DNA from 2 places in the Microbacterium oleivorans genome. Region 1 is predicted to be linked to the other one. Evidence: predicted binding sites of a transcription regulator. Region 1 holds the regulator's gene; the other holds the start of a gene.

Evidence for each region. The regulator LexA, encoded in region 1, represses DNA repair genes until DNA is damaged. The targets are predictions, from matches to a motif close to TCGAACANNTGTTCGA.
Region 2: a site for LexA is predicted at 1,334-1,349, ahead of HW566_RS11215 (HNH endonuclease signature motif containing protein). Genes of this name have one in related genera too.

Annotation. Positions count from the first base shown of each region.
Region 1 is NZ_CP058316.1:2,861,924-2,876,343, forward strand. It holds gene dapF (diaminopimelate epimerase) at 1-485, shown strand, start outside; gene HW566_RS13575 (class I SAM-dependent methyltransferase) at 502-1,143, opposite strand; gene hflX (GTPase HflX) at 1,230-2,747, shown strand; gene HW566_RS13585 (prolyl oligopeptidase family serine peptidase) at 2,821-4,740, opposite strand; gene lexA (transcriptional repressor LexA) at 4,786-5,451, opposite strand; gene HW566_RS13595 (LysM peptidoglycan-binding domain-containing protein) at 5,706-6,065, shown strand; gene HW566_RS13600 (histidinol-phosphate transaminase) at 6,151-7,236, shown strand; gene hisB (imidazoleglycerol-phosphate dehydratase HisB) at 7,233-7,838, shown strand; gene hisH (imidazole glycerol phosphate synthase subunit HisH) at 7,835-8,500, shown strand; gene priA (bifunctional 1-(5-phosphoribosyl)-5-((5-phosphoribosylamino)methylideneamino)imidazole-4-carboxamide isomerase/phosphoribosylanthranilate isomerase PriA) at 8,559-9,305, shown strand; gene HW566_RS13620 (SseB family protein) at 9,289-10,071, shown strand; gene HW566_RS13625 (DUF1844 domain-containing protein) at 10,106-10,510, opposite strand; gene infC (translation initiation factor IF-3) at 10,738-11,409, shown strand; gene rpmI (50S ribosomal protein L35) at 11,454-11,648, shown strand; gene rplT (50S ribosomal protein L20) at 11,681-12,061, shown strand; gene HW566_RS13645 (TrmH family RNA methyltransferase) at 12,138-12,935, shown strand; gene HW566_RS13650 (amino acid ABC transporter ATP-binding protein) at 13,045-13,836, shown strand; gene HW566_RS13655 (glutamate ABC transporter substrate-binding protein) at 13,895-14,420, shown strand, end outside.
Region 2 is NZ_CP058316.1:2,353,404-2,358,732, forward strand. It holds gene HW566_RS11210 (SulP family inorganic anion transporter) at 1-1,138, shown strand, start outside; gene HW566_RS11215 (HNH endonuclease signature motif containing protein) at 1,384-2,883, shown strand; gene HW566_RS11220 (DUF7882 family protein) at 3,132-3,428, shown strand; gene HW566_RS11225 (hypothetical protein) at 3,577-3,918, shown strand; gene HW566_RS11230 (hypothetical protein) at 4,002-4,511, shown strand; gene HW566_RS11235 (SDR family oxidoreductase) at 4,621-5,329, shown strand, end outside.

The sequences.
Region 1 (14,420 bases):
ACCTGGGGCTCTGGCGCACCGAGTCGGAGGACGTCCTGGTTCGCGCGCGCGGGCTGGGCGTCGCGCGTCCCGGGCAGCCGATCGACGTCGGCAACCCGCACGTCGTGGTCGCCCTCGCCAGCGAGGACGAGCTCGCGGGCCTCGACCTGACGGTGCAGCCGCAGCTCGAGCCGCAGCCCGCATCCGGTGCGAACGTCGAGTTCGTCGTGCCCGCCGATCCGCTGGTGCAGGGAGGCGTCGGCGTCATCCGGATGCGCGTCTTCGAGCGCGGCGTGGGGGAGACCCTGTCGTGCGGCACGGGCGTGGCCGCATCCGCTCTCGCCGTCCGACACTGGGCCGGGGCCGCGGCTCCCGACCGGTGGAGCGTGGAGATCCCCGGCGGGCGTCTCGGCGTGCGCGTGGTCACCCATGACGACGGCGAGCACGTGCTGCTGTCGGGGCCGGCGACGCTCGTCTACTCCGGGCAGGTCGCGCTCGCGGGCTGATCTCGCGGAGGCGTCGTCAGGGAAGCTCGATGGCGCCCGTGGGTGGAACGCCGTGTCGCCGCACTCGCAGCACTCGGAAGCCCCGGCCGGTGGCCGCGCGTGTGACGCCGTAGCCGTGATCGAACGTCGCGGCGAGCCACCGCTGCAGCGAATCCGAACCGAGATTGCGCTGCACGACGAGCCAGGCGTCGCTGCGCTCCGACAGACGCGGGATCCACCGCTGCAGCATCCCGTGCAGCTCGTTCTTGCCGACCCGGATCGGAGGGTTCGAACGGATGGTGCGGAATGCGACATCGTTGGGAACATCGTCGGGCAGAACGGCGTTGATGTTATCGAGTCCCAGTTCAGCGGCGTTGCGTCGCACCAGGTCGAGGGCGCGTTCGTTCACATCGACGGCCCAGACCGTGGCGCGGGGCGACTCCATCGCCAGCGACAGCGAGATCGGCCCCCAGCCGCAGCCGAGGTCGAGGAAATCCCCACCGGACGGTGCCGGAGGGGTGTTGGCCAACAGAACACCCGTGCCCGAGTCCACGTGGTCAGGGCTGAACACCCCGCCCGCGGTCGTGACCTCGACGGCGCGCCCCGCGAGGGTGACGCGGATGCGGCGGAGGTTCTGCTCGCTGGACGGGGACGCGCTGAAGTAGTGATCGCTCCCCATGCATCCGAGCGTATCGGAGCCGGTGCTCCCGGCGGGAGGCTAGAATTCACGGACGCTCGGGCATGGGCGTCCCGGGAAGAGAAGGTATGACACACACCACCACCCCCGACGGCGACGACGACATCGCGGTGGACCCGATCAATCGCGTGCTCGCGAGCGCTGAGACCCGCGCGGGACTCCGTGTCTTCGCCGGCGCTCAAGCGCTGCAGGATGCCTCGACGGTGTCCTACGGCGACACCGACGGCGACCAGTGGGACCGGGAGGAGCGCGCCGCGCTCCGACGCGTCCCCGGCCTGTCGACGGAGCTCGAGGACGTCACCGAGGTCGAGTACCGCCAGCTGCGGCTCGAGAACGTCGTGCTCGTGGGGGTCTACCCCCAGGGCTCGCAGGAGGACGCCGAGAACTCGCTCCGCGAGCTCGCCGCGCTCGCCGAGACGGCCGGGGCCGTCGTGCTCGACGGCGTGCTGCAGCGACGCCCGCACCCCGACCCCGCGACGTACATCGGACGCGGCAAGGCCGCGGAGCTGCGCGACCTGGTCGCCGCCGTCGGAGCCGACACCGTGATCGCCGACACCGAGCTCGCCCCCAGCCAGCGTCGCGCGCTCGAGGACGTCGCGAAGGTCAAGGTCATCGACCGCACGACGGTGATCCTCGACATCTTCAGCCAGCACGCCAAGAGCCGCGAGGGCAAGGCGCAGGTCGAGCTCGCTCAGCTCGAGTACCTGCTCCCGCGTCTGCGCGGCTGGGGCGAGTCGATGAGCCGTCAGGCCGGTGGGCAGGTCGGTGCTGGCGGCGCGGGAATGGGTTCGCGCGGACCGGGTGAGACCAAGATCGAGCTCGATCGCCGACGCATCCGCACTCGGATGGCGCTGCTGCGCCGCCAGATCCGCGACTTCGCGCCGTCCCGGGATGCGAAGCGGGCCGAACGCAAGCGCAACACGATCCCGTCCGTGGCGATCGCGGGCTACACCAACGCCGGCAAGTCGAGCCTCCTGAACCGGCTGACGAGCGCGGGTGTGCTCGTCGAGAACGCCCTGTTCGCGACACTGGACGCCACCGTCCGACGGGCCGAGGCCGCCGACGGCCGGGTCTTCACCCTGACCGACACGGTCGGATTCGTGCGGAACCTGCCGCATCAGTTGGTCGAGGCGTTCCGCTCCACGCTCGAGGAGGTCTCGGGGGCCGATGTCATCGTCCACGTTGTCGACGGCTCGCACCCGGATCCCGCCGCGCAGCTCGCCACCGTCCGTGACGTGATGGGCGACGTCGGAGCGCGCGCGACGCGCGAGCTGGTCGTGTTCAACAAGGCCGACCTCATCGACGACGACACCCGCCTGTTGCTGCGTGGCCTCGAGCCCGAGGCGCATTTCGTGTCGTCGCGGACGGGCGAGGGCATCGACGCGCTCCGCGGCGCGATCGAGGATGCGCTGCCGCTGCCGGCCGTCGAGGTGCGAGCGCTCGTGCCGTACGACCGGGGCGACCTGATCTCGGCCGTCCACGAGAACGGGCTCATCGTCGCCACCTCGCACGAGGAGGACGGCACCGCCGTTCACGCCCACGTCTCGGAGCGTCTGGCCGCCGAGCTCGCGCCCTACGCTCGCTGAGCCCGCCTGCCGCACCGGGGGGCGCAGGGATGCGTGATGCGCCTGCCGGGTCGGCGGCCTCGAGAGGGGCGGGTCAGGCGAGCTCCACGGGCGCGACATCCGGGGTGGCGAAGCCGAAGACCTGACCCAGGAACGCGAGCTCGCTCTCGAGCGCATGGACGATCGTCTCGGTGCGGCGGAAGCCATGCCCCTCGCCCTCGTACAGCACGTAGGCGTGGGGCACGTCCTGAGCCACGAGTGCGTCCCGGATCGCCTCGGCCTGCGCCGGCGGCACGACGGCATCCTCGTCTCCCTGCAGAAGCAGCAGCGGAACGCGGAATCGCTCCGGCCGGCTGAGGGGCGAGCGTTCGATGTAGGTCTCCTCGGCCTCGGGAAGCGGTCCGATGAGGCCGTCGAGGTAGCGGGCCTCGAAGTCGTGCGTCTCCGCCGCGAGGGCTCGCGCATCGCCGACCCCGTAGCGCGAGATCCCGGCGCCGAACACGTCGGTGCCGACGAGGGCGGCGAGCACGGTCCAGCCGCCGGCCGATCCGCCCTCGATGGCGAGTCGGCCCGGGTCGGCGAGGCCGTCGGCGGCGAGGCCCCGCGCGGCGGCCGCGACGTCGTCGACGTCGACGATGCCCCACTGTCCCTTCAGCCGCTCGCGGTAGGAGCGGCCGTACCCGGTCGAGCCGCCGTAGTTGACGTCGAGCACGCCGATGCCGCGGCTGGTGAAGTACGCGGCCTTGCTGTCGGCGGTGCCGCCGACGTGCGAGGTGGGGCCGCCGTGCACCCACACGAGATAGGGCGGCAGCTCGTCGGTCGGGGCGGAGACGCCCGGGTTGGTCGGCGGGTAGGCGAAGGCGTGCACAGGCCCGTGCGGGCCGTCTGTCGTCACCTGCCGGGCGTGGGGGATCCACGCCTCGTCGACATCCGGGGTGCCGCCGCGGACGGCGATGGCCTCACCGCTGTCGAGGTCCACGACCCACAGGCCGGTCGCTCCCGGCATGGTGCCGCTGACGAGCGCGCGGTCGCCGCGCACGTCGTCGATCTGCAGACGAGCGGTGGCTGCGAAGGGGAGGGGGATGGCGCCGCCCTCGCGGTCGATGATCACGAGCTGGTCGGATCCGTGCGTGCGGACGGCGATCACGCGGCCATCGTCGAGTGGCGCGTACCACCGTGTGCCGAGCACCCACAGGCCGCCGCCGGTGTCGGCATCGGCCGGTGACATCGCCACCGGTTCGACGCTCGACGCCGGATCGACGCGGTAGAGGTTCCAGCGGCCGGTCGGCTCGTCGAGGAGCACCAGGTCGCCGTCTGCCGACCACTCGGGCTGCAGCGCCGCCGTGGTGCCGCTCGTGACGTCCCTGACGACGTGCGGTGCGTCGAGGTCCACGACCCGGATGCGCGTACGGTCCCACGGCATGTCGGGGTGGTCCCACGCCACCCACGCGAGGTGCGACCCGTCCGGCGAGAGGGCGGGCTGCGCGACGAAGTCGCTGCCACCGGCGAGCTCGCTCACCGCCGCGACCGGATCGGACGCTGCACCGGAGGAGGCGCCGTCGATGCGGACGATGTGCCGCTCGGGCGTCGCGCCCGGGCGCTCGCGCTCGCGCACGGCGAGCAGCGTGCCGCGTTGCCAGCGCAGCCCGCCGTAGTGCGTGCCGCCGTCCTCCGGCGTCAGGGCCTCGGGTTCGCCGCCCGGCCTCAGGCGACGGATGCGCTGGTCGGACTTGTCGACGAAGAAGAGCACACCGTCGTCCGAGGCGGTCCACGCACCGCCGCCGTACTCGTGCACGCGCGATCGGGCGTTCCACGGTGCGGGGAGCACGGCCTCGACGGAGCCGTCGATCGCCCGACGCATGACGGCGACGCGCCCCGCCTCATCGGGCAGCGACTCTCCCCACCAGATCTCGTCGCCGACGAACGCCGCGCCGTCGAGGCGGAGCGAGGATGCGCTGGCCCAGCGGGCCGTCAGCGGGGAAGGCCAGGAACCGTAGGGAAGCTGCTGCGACATAGCGCCACGCTACGCGAGCGCGGGGCGGGCCACGCCGGACCGCCGTCAGATGGCGCGGAGGACGGCCACGACTTTGCCGAGCACGACGGCGTCATCGCCGAGGATGGGCTCGAAGGCGGAGTTCCGGGGCAGCAGCCACGTGTGCCCGTCGCGCTGGCGAAGCGTCTTGACGGTGGCCTCGCCGTCGAGCATCGCCGCGACGATCTCGCCGTTGTCGGCGGTGGCCTGCGACCGCACGACCACCCAGTCGCCGTCGCAGATGGCGGCGTCGATCATGGAGTCGCCGACGACCTTGAGCATGAACAGCTCGCCCTTGCCCACCAGTTGACGCGGAAGCGGGAAGATCTCCTCCACCTGCTGATCCGCGGTGATCGGCACGCCCGCCGCGATGCGTCCGACGAGGGGCACGAGGGCGGCGTCGCCCAGGGCGGGAGCGGCGTCGGCGGGGTTCTCGGCGGCGCTGCCGGGCAGGTCGATCAGCACCTCCATGGCGCGGGTCTTGCCCGGGTCGCGGCGGAGGTACCCGCTCAACTCGAGCTGGTTGAGCTGATGGGTCACGCTCGAGAGGGACTTCAGGCCGACCGCATCGCCGATCTCGCGCATGCTCGGCGGATAGCCGTTCCGCGCGATCGCGCGCTGGATCACCTCGAGGATCGCGAGCTGCTTGTCGCTCAGATTCTTGCGTCGTCGCGTCTGCGGCTTCTCGCTCATCCGCCGGTCTCCTGTCGTCACGCCCGCCCCCGACCCGATGTCGGAGGTTCGTGGTGGGCTCTCGCTGTCGAAAACGTAGCCCGATCCTGAGCTGCCGGTGCGGAACGCACCGCGTGTCTCTTCGATCGGTATCCGATTTCGAACCCTGGTTGACACCAGATAATATCGAAGATACGTTCGGAACCGAAGTACGCACCCGGATTTCTCCCCGAGAAGCCGTGAGCGAATCTTCCTACCGCTCCAGAGGAGAAGCCATGACCACCATCGATGTCCGCCACGCGCCGTCACCCCGCACGCGCCTGCGCCTGACGCTCCGTGGACGCCGCGCCCTCGTCGCAGTCGCAGCTCTTCCCGCCGTCGTGGCCGTCAGCTTCGCCGTGCTGTCCGGCGGCGGTGCGCTCGCCTCCGACGAGGCCGGCGCGCCCGAGGGTACTTTCGCCACCGTGACGGTGATGTCGGGCGACTCGCTCTGGACCATCGCCGAGGAGGTCGCACCCAACGACGACCCCCGCGACGTCATCGACGCGATCATCCGCCTGAACGCATTGGGCTCGGGTCAGCTCGACGCCGGCCAGACGCTCGCCATCCCGGCGGAGTACGCCGTCGCGAGCTGAGGCCGGACGCCAGGACACGGCGTGTGACGGCATCCGTCGGGGTTCTGCGCCGACGTCCGTCGCCACGCGGCCTAGCATGGGTGGGATGAGCCCGAGTCTGGATGATCTTCCCCTCAGAGACGACCTGCGTGGCCTCACCCCGTACGGCGCCCCGCAGGCTCCGCTCCCGGTGGCGCTGAACGTCAACGAGAACACCCACCCCGTCCCCGAGGAGGTGGCCGACGACATCCTCGACGCCATCGCCCGGGCGCTGCGCGAAGTGAACCGCTATCCCGACCGCGAGTTCACGCGGCTGAGGGAGTCGTTCGCCGATTACCTGGGGCACGGCTTGACTCCGGACCGGATCTGGGCCGCGAACGGCTCGAACGAGGTGCTTCAGCACCTGATGCAGGCTTTCGCCGGTCCGGGGCGCACTGCTCTGGGGTTCGGACCGACGTATTCGATGTACCCGCTGCTCACCCGGGCGACGGGAGCGCGCTACGTCGCGGGGGAGCGCGGCCCTGATTTCACGCTGGATGCCGCCTCCGCCGCGGCCCAGGTCGCCGAGCACCGCCCCGACGTCGTGTTCCTCTGCGCACCGAACAACCCGACGGGCACGCCGCTCGGTCTCGACGTCATCGAGGCCGTCTACGAGGCGGCCTCCGGAATCGTCATCGTCGACGAGGCCTACCAGGAGTTCGCCCCTCGCGAGACCCCGTCGGCGCTGACGCTGCTGGGGGAGCGCGAACGTCTGGTCGTGTCGCGCACGATGAGCAAGGCCTTCGCGTTCGCGGGAGCGCGTGTGGGCTACCTCGCCGCCGACGCCACCCTGATCGACGCGCTGCGGCTCGTGCGGCTGCCCTACCACCTCAGCGCCCTGACGCAGGCGGCCGCGACAGCGGCGCTCTCGCACTCGTCGACCATGCTGCGCATGGTGGACGAGATCGTCGCACAGCGCGACCGGATGTCGGCCACGATCGATGCCCTGGGCTACCGCTCCTACGAGAGCTGGACCAACTTCGTGCTCTTCGACGGCGTCGACGATCCCGCCGCGACGTGGCAGGCGCTGTACGACCGCGGCATCCTGATCCGCGACGTCGGCATCCCGCACGCGCTGCGGGTCACCGCCGGCACGGAGGAGGAGACCACCGCGTTCCTGGAGGCACTGGCCTCGATAGACTCGGAGGCATGACCAGCCCCCGAACGGCCAGCATCCGCCGCGCGACGAGCGAATCGTCCGTCGAACTGGAGCTCGACCTCGACGGCACCGGTGTCAGCACGATCGAGACGACCGTGCCGTTCTTCGACCACCTCCTCACGGCGTTCGCGAAGCACTCGCTCACCGATCTCACCGTGCGTGCCAGCGGCGACACCCACATCGACGCGCACCACACCGTCGAGGACGTGGCCATCGTGCTCGGCCAGGCGCTCCGATCGGCGCTCGGCGACAAGTCGGGCATCTCGCGCTACGGCGACGCGCTGGTGCCGCTCGACGAGGCGCTCGCGCAGGCCGTCGTCGACATCTCCGGTCGGCCGTACCTCGTGCACACGGGCGAGCCCGACGGGTACGAGCACCACCTCATCGGCGGCCACTTCACCGGCTCGCTCGTGCGTCACACCTTCGAGGCCATCGCGTTCAACGCGGGGCTGACCGTCCACGTGTGCGTGCTGGGCGGCCGTGATCCGCACCACATCGCCGAGGCGGAGTACAAGGCCTTCGCGCGGGCGTTCCGGCAGGCCAAGGCCCTCGACCCGCTCGTCCACGGCATTCCCAGTACGAAGGGTGCCCTGTGACCGGCGCCGAGACGGACCGGGGCGCTGCGCCTCTGGTGGCCGTGCTCGACTACGGGTCGGGCAATGTCCACTCCGCGGTCAAGGCGCTCTCGGCGGCGGGTGCCGACGCGCGGCTGACGTCGGACCGCGGTCTCATCCAGGATGCCGACGGTCTCGTGGTGCCCGGCGTCGGCGCCTTCAGCGCGGTCATGTCGGCGCTGCGCGAGAGTCGCGGCGGTGAGCTCATCGAGCGTCGCCTGGCGGGCGGTCGGCCCGTGCTGGGGATCTGCGTCGGCATGCAGGTCATGTTCGACAACGGCGTCGAACGCGGACACGACGCTGCGGGCCTGGGTCAGTGGCCCGGGACGGTCTCCGAGCTCGATGCTCCGGTGCTCCCGCACATGGGCTGGAACACCGTGCGGTCGGGGGCGGGTTCGGTGCTCTTCGACGGCATCGAGGACGAGCGGTTCTACTTCGTGCACTCCTACGGCGCCCAGCAGTGGAGCCTCGAGGTGATGAGGCCGTTCGCCGAGCCGGTGCTGACCTGGTGCGACTACGGCACGCCGTTCCTCGCGGCGGTCGAGAACGGCCCGTTGGCGGCGACCCAGTTCCACCCCGAGAAGTCTGGGGCGGCCGGCATCCGGCTGCTGTCCAATTGGATCGGCGCCCTGCCTGGCCGCTAGTGTCCTCCGTGGCGCGCCCGCGTGGACGGGTGCGTCTTCCTCCACGATCTGGAATGTGATGAACGACTTCGCGTCCACCCCCGAACTGATCCTCCTTCCCGCGGTCGATGTCGCCGACGGCAAGGCCGTGCGCCTGACCCAGGGCGAGGCCGGCAGTGCGACCACCTACGGCGACCCGGTCGACGCGGCGCTCGCGTGGGCCCGACAGGGTGCGCAGTGGATCCACCTCGTCGACCTCGACGCCGCTTTCGGTCGGGGCAACAACGCCGCCGTCCTGCGCAAGGTCATCAAGCAGGTCAAGGGCGTGCAGATCGAGCTGTCCGGCGGCATCCGCGACGACGCCACCCTGGAGGCCGCCCTCGAGAGCGGAGCGTCGCGCATCAACCTCGGCACCGCAGCCCTGGAGAACCCGGAGTGGGCCGCCGACGTCATCGGCCGCTACGGCGACGCGATCGCCGTCGGGCTCGACGTGCGCGGCACGACCCTGGCCGCGCGCGGCTGGACCCGCGACGGCGGCGACCTGTGGGACGTGCTGGAGCGTCTCGAGGATGCCGGCTGCACCCGGTACGTCGTCACCGACGTCACCAAGGACGGCACGCTGCAGGGGCCGAACCTCGACCTGCTCCGCGAGATCACCTCGCGCACCCCCAAGCCCGTCGTGGCGTCGGGGGGCATCTCGAGCCTCGACGACATCGCCGCCCTCCGCGAGCTCGTGCCAATGGGCGTCGAGGGCGCGATCGTGGGCAAGGCCCTCTATGCCGGCGCCTTCACGCTGGCCGAGGCGCTGGATGTCGCCGGAGACTGACGGACCGCACGGTCATGCGGCCGATTCGGCCGGTGTCCCCTGGGAGGGACGCAGCTTCGAGTCGAACCCGCACGCCACCGACGACGGGTCGGCCGACCCGGCGCTGCTCGCCGCCCTCGAAGCATTCCGAGCCGGGTCGGGGGACGCGGTCGCGGTGGTCGAGGCCTACCGGGCCGCGCGTCTGCTGATCCCGCTGGTCCCCGAGAAGGGCGACGAGGGCGTGGGGCCCACGGGCCTGCGCGTCGACAAGACGCAGGAGCTCTCCATCGTCACGGTCGCCGCGCCCGACGGGCGACGTGTGCAGCCGGTGTTCACCTCGGTCTCGGCGCTGTCGAGATGGGATCCGGTCGCACGCCCGGTGCCGGCCGACGGAGTGCGCACGGCGATGGCCGCGGCATCCGACGACACCGACCTCATCGTGATCGACCCGGGATCCGATACGGAGTTCGTCCTTCGCCGCCCCGCGGTGTGGGCGATCGGACAGGGACAGCCGTGGGAACCGGCGCCGACATCGCCTGCGGTGTTCACCGCGTTGCAGGAGAGCATCGGAGGCGAGCTGGCGGTGCTCGACCTGTCGGTCGCGGCGGGCGATCCCGACGCCCGCATGCGCGGGCCCGAGCTGATCGTGCGCCTGCATCTCATCGACGGACTGGACGCCGCGCAGCTCGACACCGTGCTGTCTCGGCTGGCGACGCGTTGGGCGGCCGACGACCGCATCGCGGTGCTCGTGGACTCGCTGACGGTGAAGCTCGTCCGCGCCTCCTGACGCCCGCGGCGCCGGCCGCGTCCGAACGGCGGCCTCAGGTGACGGGACCGGTGTACTTCTCGCCGGGCCCCTTTCCGATCGGGTCCGGGATCGTCGACGCCTCGCGGAAGGCCAGCTGCAGCGACCGCAGGCCGTCGCGGAGCGACCGTGCGTGCATGTCGCTGATCTCGGGGGCGCCGGCCGTGATGAGGCCCGCGAGAGCGTTGATGAGCTTCCGCGCCTCGTCGAGGTCGAGCTGGTTCGCGGGGTCGTCCGCGAGTCCGACCTTCACGGCGGCCGCGCTCATCAGGTGGACGGCCGCGGTGGTGATCACCTCGACGGCGGGCACGTCGGCGATGTCGCGCGTGGCTGCGGAGGCGGCGCGCTCCTGGTCCTCCCACCGCCGGCGACGGGCCTCGTCGTCGGCGTGGGCGGTGTTCTCGGCGGGGTTCGTGTCCACGTGTCGCTCTCTGCTAGACTGTGCGGGCACCGGAGTGTTCTACTCCGGATCGAAAGAGGATCACATCCCACCCGCGCTTGCCGCTCCAGGCTACCGGGTTATGCACTCCGCCCCGTCCGGTTCGCCGCGTACGGGGTAGCCAGGGTGCAGAACACAGAAGCCGACGCCTGTGCGTCGTGCGGGGTGGATGCGATGTTCTTCCGCCCGGGCCGCGTCCTCGCGTCCCGGTGGCCACCACCGCACGAACAGGAGTTCCGCACATCAGCGATCCCCGCACCAACGACCGCATCCGCGTCCCCGAGGTTCGCCTCGTCGGCCCCGCTGGAGAGCAGGTCGGCGTCGTCCGTATCGAGGTCGCCCTGCGTCTGGCGCAGGAGGCCGAACTCGACCTCGTCGAGGTCGCCCCGAACTCGAAGCCGCCCGTGGTCAAGATCATGGACTACGGCAAGTTCAAGTACGAAGCGGCTCAGAAGGCCAAGGAAGCGCGTCGCAATCAGGCGAACACCGTCCTCAAGGAGGTCCGGTTCCGTCTGAAGATCGAGGCGCACGATTACATCACCAAGCTCAAGCGCGCCGAGGGCTTCCTCCAGGCGGGCGACAAGGTCAAGGCGATGATCCTGTTCCGCGGTCGCGAGCAGTCGCGTCCCGAGCAGGGTGTGCGCCTGCTCCGCAAGTTCGCCGAGGACGTCGCCGAGCTCGGAACCGTCGAGTCGAACCCGACCATCGACGGCCGCAACATGGTGATGGTCATCGCGCCGCACAAGAACAAGTCCGAGGTCAAGACCGAGCAGAACGCGCAGCGCGCCGCCAACAAGGAAGCGGCCCGTCAGGCCCGCTCCGGCTCCGACGCCGACGTGGACGCCGAAACCGAAGACGCCGCTCCCGCCTCGGCGGAGTAGCCCCCCGACTCCCGCCCGGCGGGATCCACAACGAAGGAAGAGACATGCCGAAGCAGAAGACCCACTCGGGTGCCAAGAAGCGCTTCAAGGTCACCGGCAGCGGAAAGATCAAGAAGCAGCAGGCGAACCTCCGCCACAACTTCGAAGGCAAGCCCACCAAGCGCACGCGCCGCCTGTCGGCCGACAAGATCCTGGCTCCCGGCGACGCGAAGGTCGCCAAGAAGCTCCTCGGCATCTGAGCGCTGCTGCGCACGAATAGGAAACAAACGAAATGGCTAGAGTCAAGCGGGCAGTAAACGCCCACAAGAAGCGTCGCGTCATCCTCGAGCGCGCCTCCGGTTACCGCGGACAGCGTTCGCGCCTGTACCGCAAGGCGAAGGAGCAGGTCACCCACTCCCTCGTCTACGCGTACCGCGACCGTCGCAAGCGCAAGGGCGACTTCCGTCGCCTGTGGATCCAGCGCATCAACGCCGCGGCCCGTCAGAACGGCGTCACGTACAACCGCTTCATCCAGGGCCTCGGCCTCGCGGGTGTCCAGGTCGACCGTCGCATGCTCGCCGAGCTGGCCGTCAACGAGCCCGCCGTGTTCGCCTCGCTCGTCGCGACGGCCAAGGGCGCTCTGCCCGCGGACGTCAACGCGCCCAAGGCCTGACACACGCAGCGCTCAGCGCACCGCGCGAAGGGGCGTCCTCCCGAGGGAGGGCGTCCCTTCGCCGTATGCTGAAAGCGTGCTGGAGAACCCCCGATCGCCGCGCGTTCGCGCCGTCGCCAAGCTGACGAAGCGCAGCGCTCGTCAGGAGACGGGGCTCTTCCTCCTCGAAGGGCCGCAGGCAGCGCGCGAGGCCCTGGCCTATCGACCGGACACCCTCGTCGAGATCTTCGCGACCCCGAGCGCGCTCGAGCGGCACCCGGAGCTGCGCGCCAGCGCCGACGACGCCGGCCTGGACATCGTCTTCGCGAGCGAGGCCGTCCTCGAGGCGATGGCCGACACGGTCACACCCCAGGGCATCGTCGCGGTCGCGCGCCAATCCCCGACCTCGGTGCGCGACATCTTCGCCGCCGCTCCACGTCTCGTGGCGATCTGCGAAGAGGTTCGCGATCCGGGCAACCTCGGCACCATCATCCGAGCAGCCGATGCCGCCGGTGCCGACGCCATCGTGCTCACCGGGCGCACGGTCGACCCCTACAACCCCAAGGTGGTCCGCTCCACCACGGGATCGCTCTTCCACCTGCCCGTCGCCGTCGGCGTCGATCTCGACGTTGCCGTCGAGCGCGCCCACAGCGCGGGGATGCGGGTGGTCGCGGCCGATGTGAAGGGGGAGGAGTTCCTCGCCCACCGCGGGACCCTCGCCGGGCCGACGGCGTGGCTGTTCGGCAACGAGGCGCGCGGCCTCGAGGATGACGCGCTGGCTCGCGTCGACCTGGCGTTGCGACTGCCGATCTACGGAGCGGCCGAGTCGCTGAACCTCGCCACCGCCGCGAGCGTCTGCCTGTACGAGACCGCCTTCGCCCAGCGCGCGGGCTGATCGCAGCCGGCCAATCCGGGCAGCCGTGTATTCCGATTCTGTTACAGATCGGTGACTCGGCGCCGCAATGGCTGTCGCCGCTCGGGGAGTGCTCATAGTGTGACTTCTTATGACGACTCCCGAAAACCCGGCGCCGCCGACGTCGAACATCACGGTTCGCCGCGGTGATCCTCTCGTCGTGATCGAGGGCGTGCAGAAGCACTACGGCGACTTCCAGGCCCTCAAGGACATCGACCTCACGGTCAACCGCGGCGAGGTCGTCGTGGTCATCGGACCGTCGGGCTCGGGCAAGTCGACGCTGTGCCGCACCATCAACCGCCTCGAGACGATCTCGGAGGGGACGATCTCGATCGACGGCGAGAAGCTGCCCTCCGAAGGCAAGGCGCTCGCGGCGCTCCGCGCCGATGTGGGGATGGTGTTCCAGTCGTTCAACCTGTTCGCCCACCTCACGATCCTCGAGAACGTCACGCTCGGCCCGATCAAGGTCAAGGGCGTGAAGAAGGCCGAGGCCGACAAGCTCGCCCGCGAGCTGCTGGATCGCGTCGGCGTCGGGCACCAGGCCGACAAGCTCCCCGCGCAGCTGTCGGGCGGCCAGCAGCAGCGCGTCGCGATCGCTCGCGCGCTCGCGATGAAGCCGAAGGTCATGCTCTTCGACGAGCCGACCAGCGCGCTGGACCCGGAGATGATCAACGAGGTGCTCGACGTCATGGTCGGCCTCGCCCAGGACGGCATGACGATGGTCGTCGTCACCCACGAGATGGGCTTCGCCCGCAAGGCGGCCGACCGGGTCGTCTTCATGGCCGACGGTCAGATCGTCGAAGAGGCCGTTCCCGAGCAGTTCTTCACCGCGCCCGAGAGCGACCGCGCCAAGGACTTCCTCTCGAAGCTCATCACCCACTAAGCCCCACAACTTCCGCGCTCTGCACCGGGCGCGGATGACCCCAACCCAGGAGGACCACATGCGCAAGACCCGCATCACCGGCGCGTTCGCCGGTGTCGCCATCGCTGCGATCGCCCTGACCGGCTGCAACAGCGGCTCGCCCACCTCGCCCGGCGCGTCCGCCGGCGGCGACGACGAGAGCACAGGCCCCCTGTGGGAGGTCGCATCCGACGTCTCCCTCGAGGGGAGCCCCACCTTCGAGGCGATCGAATCGCGCGACCAGGTGATCGTCGGGGTGAAGGAGGACCAGCCCGGTCTCGGCTTCCTCGACGCCACGACGAGCGAGCGCACCGGCTTCGACGTCGACATCGCGCGCTGGATCGCCGCGTCCCTCGGCTACGACGAGGACAAGATCGAGTTCAAGGCGATTGCCTCGGCGAACCGCGAGCAGGCCATCGTCAACGGTGACGTCGACTACTACGTCGGCACCTACTCCATCACCGACGCACGCAAGCAGCAGATCGACTTCGCCGGCCCGTACTTCATCACCGGTCAGGGCCTGCTCGTCGCCGCCGACAGCGACATCGCGAGCGAGGACGACCTGA
Region 2 (5,329 bases), 510 kb from region 1:
CATCCCACGCTCGGTGATGGTCGGGTTCGTCAACGCCCTCGCGATCCTCATCTTCCTGGCCCAGCTCCCGCAGCTGTTCGGAGCCGGTATCCCGTGGCTGGTCTGGCCGCTGGTCATCGCGGGACTGCTCATCCTGGTGCTGCTGCCGCGGGTGACCCGCGTCGTGCCCGCCCCGCTCGTCACGATCGTGCTGCTCACCGGGGCCGTCGTCGCCTTCGGCTGGCAGGTTCCGACGGTCGGCGATCAGGGCGAGCTGCCCGACAGCCTGCCGGCGCTCCTCGTGCCGACCGTTCCGCTGACCCTCGAAACCCTGCAGATCATCGCTCCGTACGCGCTCGCGATGGCAGTCGTCGGCCTGCTCGAGTCGCTCATGACGGCCAAGCTCGTCGACGACATCACCGACACGCACTCGCGCAAGACGCGCGAGGCCCTCGGCCAGGGCGCCGCCAACATCCTCTCCGGCGCGTTCGGCGGCATGGGCGGCTGCGCGATGATCGGTCAGACCATGATCAACGTGAAGGCGTCGGGGGCGCGCACGCGCATCTCGACCTTCCTCGCGGGGGTCTTCCTGCTCGTGCTCGTGCTCGCGCTCGGCGACATCGTCGCGATCATCCCCATGGCCGCGCTGGTCGCGGTCATGATCATCGTCACGGTCGCGACGTTCGACTGGCACAGCATCCGTCCGCGAACCCTGCGCCGGATGCCGAAGAGCGAGACAGCCGTCATGCTCATCACCGTCGTCGCGACGGTGTGGACCCACAACCTCGCCATCGGCGTCATCCTCGGCGTCCTCGCCGCGATGGTGATGTTCGCCCGCCGCGTCGCCCACGTGGTGACCGTGACGAGAACGGTCGACACCGCGGCGACCGCGCCGACCGCGCACTACGTCGTCGACGGCGAGCTCTTCTTCGCGTCGAGCAACGACCTGACGACGCAGTTCTGGTATCTCGACGACCCCGACCGCGTCGTGATCGACATGAGCCGGTCCCATGTCTGGGACGCCTCGACCGTGGCCGCACTCGATGCGATCGTGAGCAAGTACGAGCGCCACGGGAAGACCGTCGCGATCGAGGGGCTGAACGCGACGGCGTCCGCCCTGCACGCGCGCCTCACCGGGAACGTCGTCGGCGGCCACTGAGCGCGACTGTCGGGGCCGGCGTCGCGAGCGCAGCGCGGCGGGCGCGGCGAGGGCGCGGGTGGTGCGGGGCGGTGCGCGGGTGGCTCGGGGTGGCGGTGCGGGGTGGCTCGGGGCGGTGCGCGGGTGGCTCGGGGTGGCGGGGCGGGGTGGTGCGCACGCTCCTCCCCATCGGTGCCTCGCGGTAGAGTTCGCAGTACGTAGATATGTTCTATTGGGGTGTCGGTGGGTTCTGCGAGAATAAGAACATGCAAGCGAACGGCGGCAGAGGCGACGAGGTGGCAGGCGGGGCGCCGCACGCGGCGGCGTTCGCGGAGTTCGCCCACGCGTTGATGCTGGCGCGTACCGCTGAGATCGCCTCGGTGCGTGCGCTGGCCCAGCTCGGCCGGTCCGCGCTGCGAGAAGCGCGTCGCGACGGCGTGCGGGGTATGGCCTCCGACATGGAGCTGCGGTCGGTCGCCGCGGAGGCGGCGGGGATGGCCCGGCGGGGTGACCGGCGGGTGCAGTGGGAGATCGACCACGCGATGACGGTGGTGGATGAGTACCCGGCGATGTTCGCGGCGTGGGAGCAGCGCCTCGTCACGCGCGAGCACGTCGATGTGGTGGTGAAGGTCGGGCGGGTGGTGCCGGAGGAGGTGCGGTCGGAGTTCGATCAGGCTGCGGTGGTCGTGTGCCAGCGGGACATCGCGACGCGGGTGGCCGGGGCGTTGCAGAACCTGGCGGAGCGGATGCACCCGCGGTCGTTCTCGGAGCGTCACCGGGAGGCCGCCGCCGGGCGGTGCGTGCGGTTGTCGCCGGGGGTGGATGGGATGGCGGATCTGTCGGCGACGGTGCCGATGGTGATCGCGGCGGGGATCTACGACCGGTTGACGCAGATGGCGCAGTCGGTGAAGGACGCCCGGGCGGATGCCGTGGCGGTGGATGGCGCCGGCGCGGTGGACGGCGCGGGCGCTGGCGCGCAGGCGGGCGGTGCGGGCGCGGTGGGTGGCGCGGGCGTCAGCGATGGCGCCGCGTTCGGAGTGGATGCCGAACGAGATGCCGGTGCCGCTGCCCCTACCCCTGACACCCGGACGATGGATCAGCTCCGCGCGGATGTTCTCTCGGACCTCGTCCTCGGTGGTGCACCCGTCATCGACCCGACCACCGGGGTGGACGGGCGTGGCGCCCTCGGGGCGATCCGCGCGAAAGTGCAGGTCGTGATCACCGCCGACACCCTCACCGGCAACGACGAACACCCCGCAGAAGCGATCGGCACCGGACTGGTCGACGCCGACACGGTCCGGGAACTCGCCGGACAGACGGCGACATGGGACCGGATGTTCATCGACCCGATCACCCGCACACCGGTCGAAACCGACGCCTACCGGCCATTGCCCGCGATGCGGCGGCTGCTGCAGACCCGCGACCAGCACTGCCGGTTCCCCGGCTGCCGCAGAGCCGCGATCCGATGCGAGATCGACCACACCATCGACCACGCCCTGGGCGGTCACACCCACATCTACAACCTCGCCCACCTCTGCCAACGACACCACTCCATGAAGCAATTCACCAGCTGGCGGGTGGAACAGGCCGGCGGCGGGGTGCTCGTGTGGACCTCACCCCACGGCAGGGTCTACCGAGAAGACATCCCCATCCCCGCGGTCTGCTTCACACCAGAACTTGCCACACCACCATCCGCACCAACCGGCCCGTCCGGCCCACCCGGCCGAGGCGCCGGCGCACCACCCGACGCGCGACCGCCCTTCTGACGCGTTTCTTTCAGCGACATCGGGCTTCCGCGACGTGGTCCTCCGTGAAAGCGTCGCCATGCGCGACATCGGTCGTCCGCGACGCGATGCCATCCGCGACGGACGACGTTCTGCCTCGGTGCACTCGGTCCTGCGCCCCTCCCGGCCACGGCCGCGTCGCGCAGCAGCGGTCCGCGCTAATGCGTCGGATCGGGCTCGCCTTCGAGCGCAGCGCGGACACTGTCGGCGCTGCGGCTTAGGCTGACCCGGTGGGCAGATTCTTCTACGACAACGCCGCGAACGCGGTAGAGATCGACGACCGTGCGCTGGCGCACCTGCGTCTGGTCGTCATGACCAAACTCCGCCGCGGAGAACCGTTGATGTTCGAGACGAGCTCACCCCACGGCACGAGCCGTCGCGACTTCTGGCTGCACCCCACCATCTCGGTCCAGTTCCAGTTCGCCGGCAGCCGCCAGCCGCAGATCAACCCCCGCTGGGTCGACGCTCTGATGGAGTCGGCCAACAGCGCCGACGGGTTGCGGATGGTTCCCGAGCCGCAGGGCTGAAACCACCCGGCCGCGTCCGGGCGGGCGCCGGGTCGACATGTCGCAGGTAGTTCGTGACCGTCGAGGAAAACACTGCGAAAACCCAGGCGAACTGGTTCGATGTGTGACATCATTCCTGCTGATGTCAGAAGATGCACCGCGTGTCCCGGTGAGGACCAAGACCCTCCTCGAGGAGTGGGTCGCCGAGTTCCTCGAGCAGGGGCAGGCGAAGGCCACGCGCGTGAAGGTCGCCATCCAGGACGGCTCCGACGGTCTCGACACGGGGCTGGTCATCATGCACCTGCAGAACGCGCCCGCCGACATCTACATGCAGCCACGCGGCATCGACGAACCGCAGTGGGAGGCGACTCTCACCGCTCGGAGCGACGACCTCACCCTCACGCCCTACGAGATGGCCGGGCTCGCCGCGGAGGTCGCGCTCGCAGGAAACCTCTGCACCTTCCTGCAGTTCAAGTCCATCGAGTGGGACCGCATGTCGGGCATGCGCTGACGCGCACCCGACACCCTGCGCCCCACCCCCGCACCTGAGTGAGGGGTGTTGTCGCCTCGGCCCCGCTCGCCTAGCATCGCCCAATGCGCAGAGCCCCGATCCCCATGGTCATCGCCGGCGTCGCGGCATCCCTCGGCATCCTCGCCGCGTGCACCCCGCAGGGTGACCTCGCGCCCGAGCAGCCCGCCCCCACCTCGGGCCCCGTCGCCACCCCGGCAGCGCCGTCCAGCGCGGCCGTGACACCCGATCCCTGGGCCGGATACTTCGACGAGGAGGCGCGAGCGAACCAGCGGGAGGTTCCCACGCAGTTCTGGGGCTCGTTCGGCGACGTCGGAGGGGTCGCCGTCAACCGCTCCGAAAATCAGACCCTCGAGCCGGGCGGCTATGCGGTGACCGTCCGGTGCGAAGGTCCGGACGGGCTCACCGTCACCGTGGAGACCTCGGCCGGTACGCGCCTGGGCGACCCCGTCGCCGTCGCCTGCCCCGCCGCCACGACGCTGCCCGTCGACCTCACCGAGCGCGGGCTGGTCGTGATGCTCGACAGCGGCGGGCAGGCCGGCGCGTACCTGATCGGCATCTCGCCGACCTCCTAGACCATGAGGGGCCCCGGGGCAACAGGTCTGTCCGATGCGGCGGTCCTGCCGAGAATGGTCGCCTGATCGCGAGTGTCCACCGTGGATGCCCCGGTGGAAGGAGACCGTCATGCCGCACTCGAACCAGCGCGGAGTCGCCGTCGTCACAGGAGGAAGCGCGGGGCTCGGCCGCGCCATCGTGCGCGAGCTCGCTCAGCGCGGCTGGGATGTGGCCGTCCTCGCACGCGGACAGGACGGGCTCGACGCCGCCGTGACCGAGATCGAGGCGACCGGCCGCCGCGGGTTGGCCGTGTCGGTCGACGTATCGGATGCCGCAGCGGTGGACCGGGCGGCGCAGGAGGTCGAGAGCAGACTCGGCCCGATCGACCTCTGGGTGAACAACGTCATGTCCGGCGCCATCTCGACCTTCCTCGACACCACGCCCGAGGACTTCGATCGCGCGACGGCCGTCACCTACCTCGGCGCGGTCAACGGCACGCGAGCCGCGCTGACCCGCATGCGCACCCGCGACCGCGGGCACGTCATCCAGATCGGCTCCGCACTCGCGCATCGCGGCATCCCGCTGCAGGCCGCCTACTGCGGCGCGAAGCACGCCATCCACGGGTTCACCGACTCCGTCGTCTCCGAGCTCACGCACGAGGGCAGCAGCATCGCCGTGTCGATCGTCGACATGCCGGCGCTGAACACGACGCAGTTCGGCTGGGTCAAGTCGGACTTCCCGCACCACCCGCAGCCGGTGCCGCCGATCTTCCAGCCCGAGGTGGGTGCCCGCGCGGTGGCCGACGTGGCCGACAAGCCTCGGCGACGCACCTGGGTGG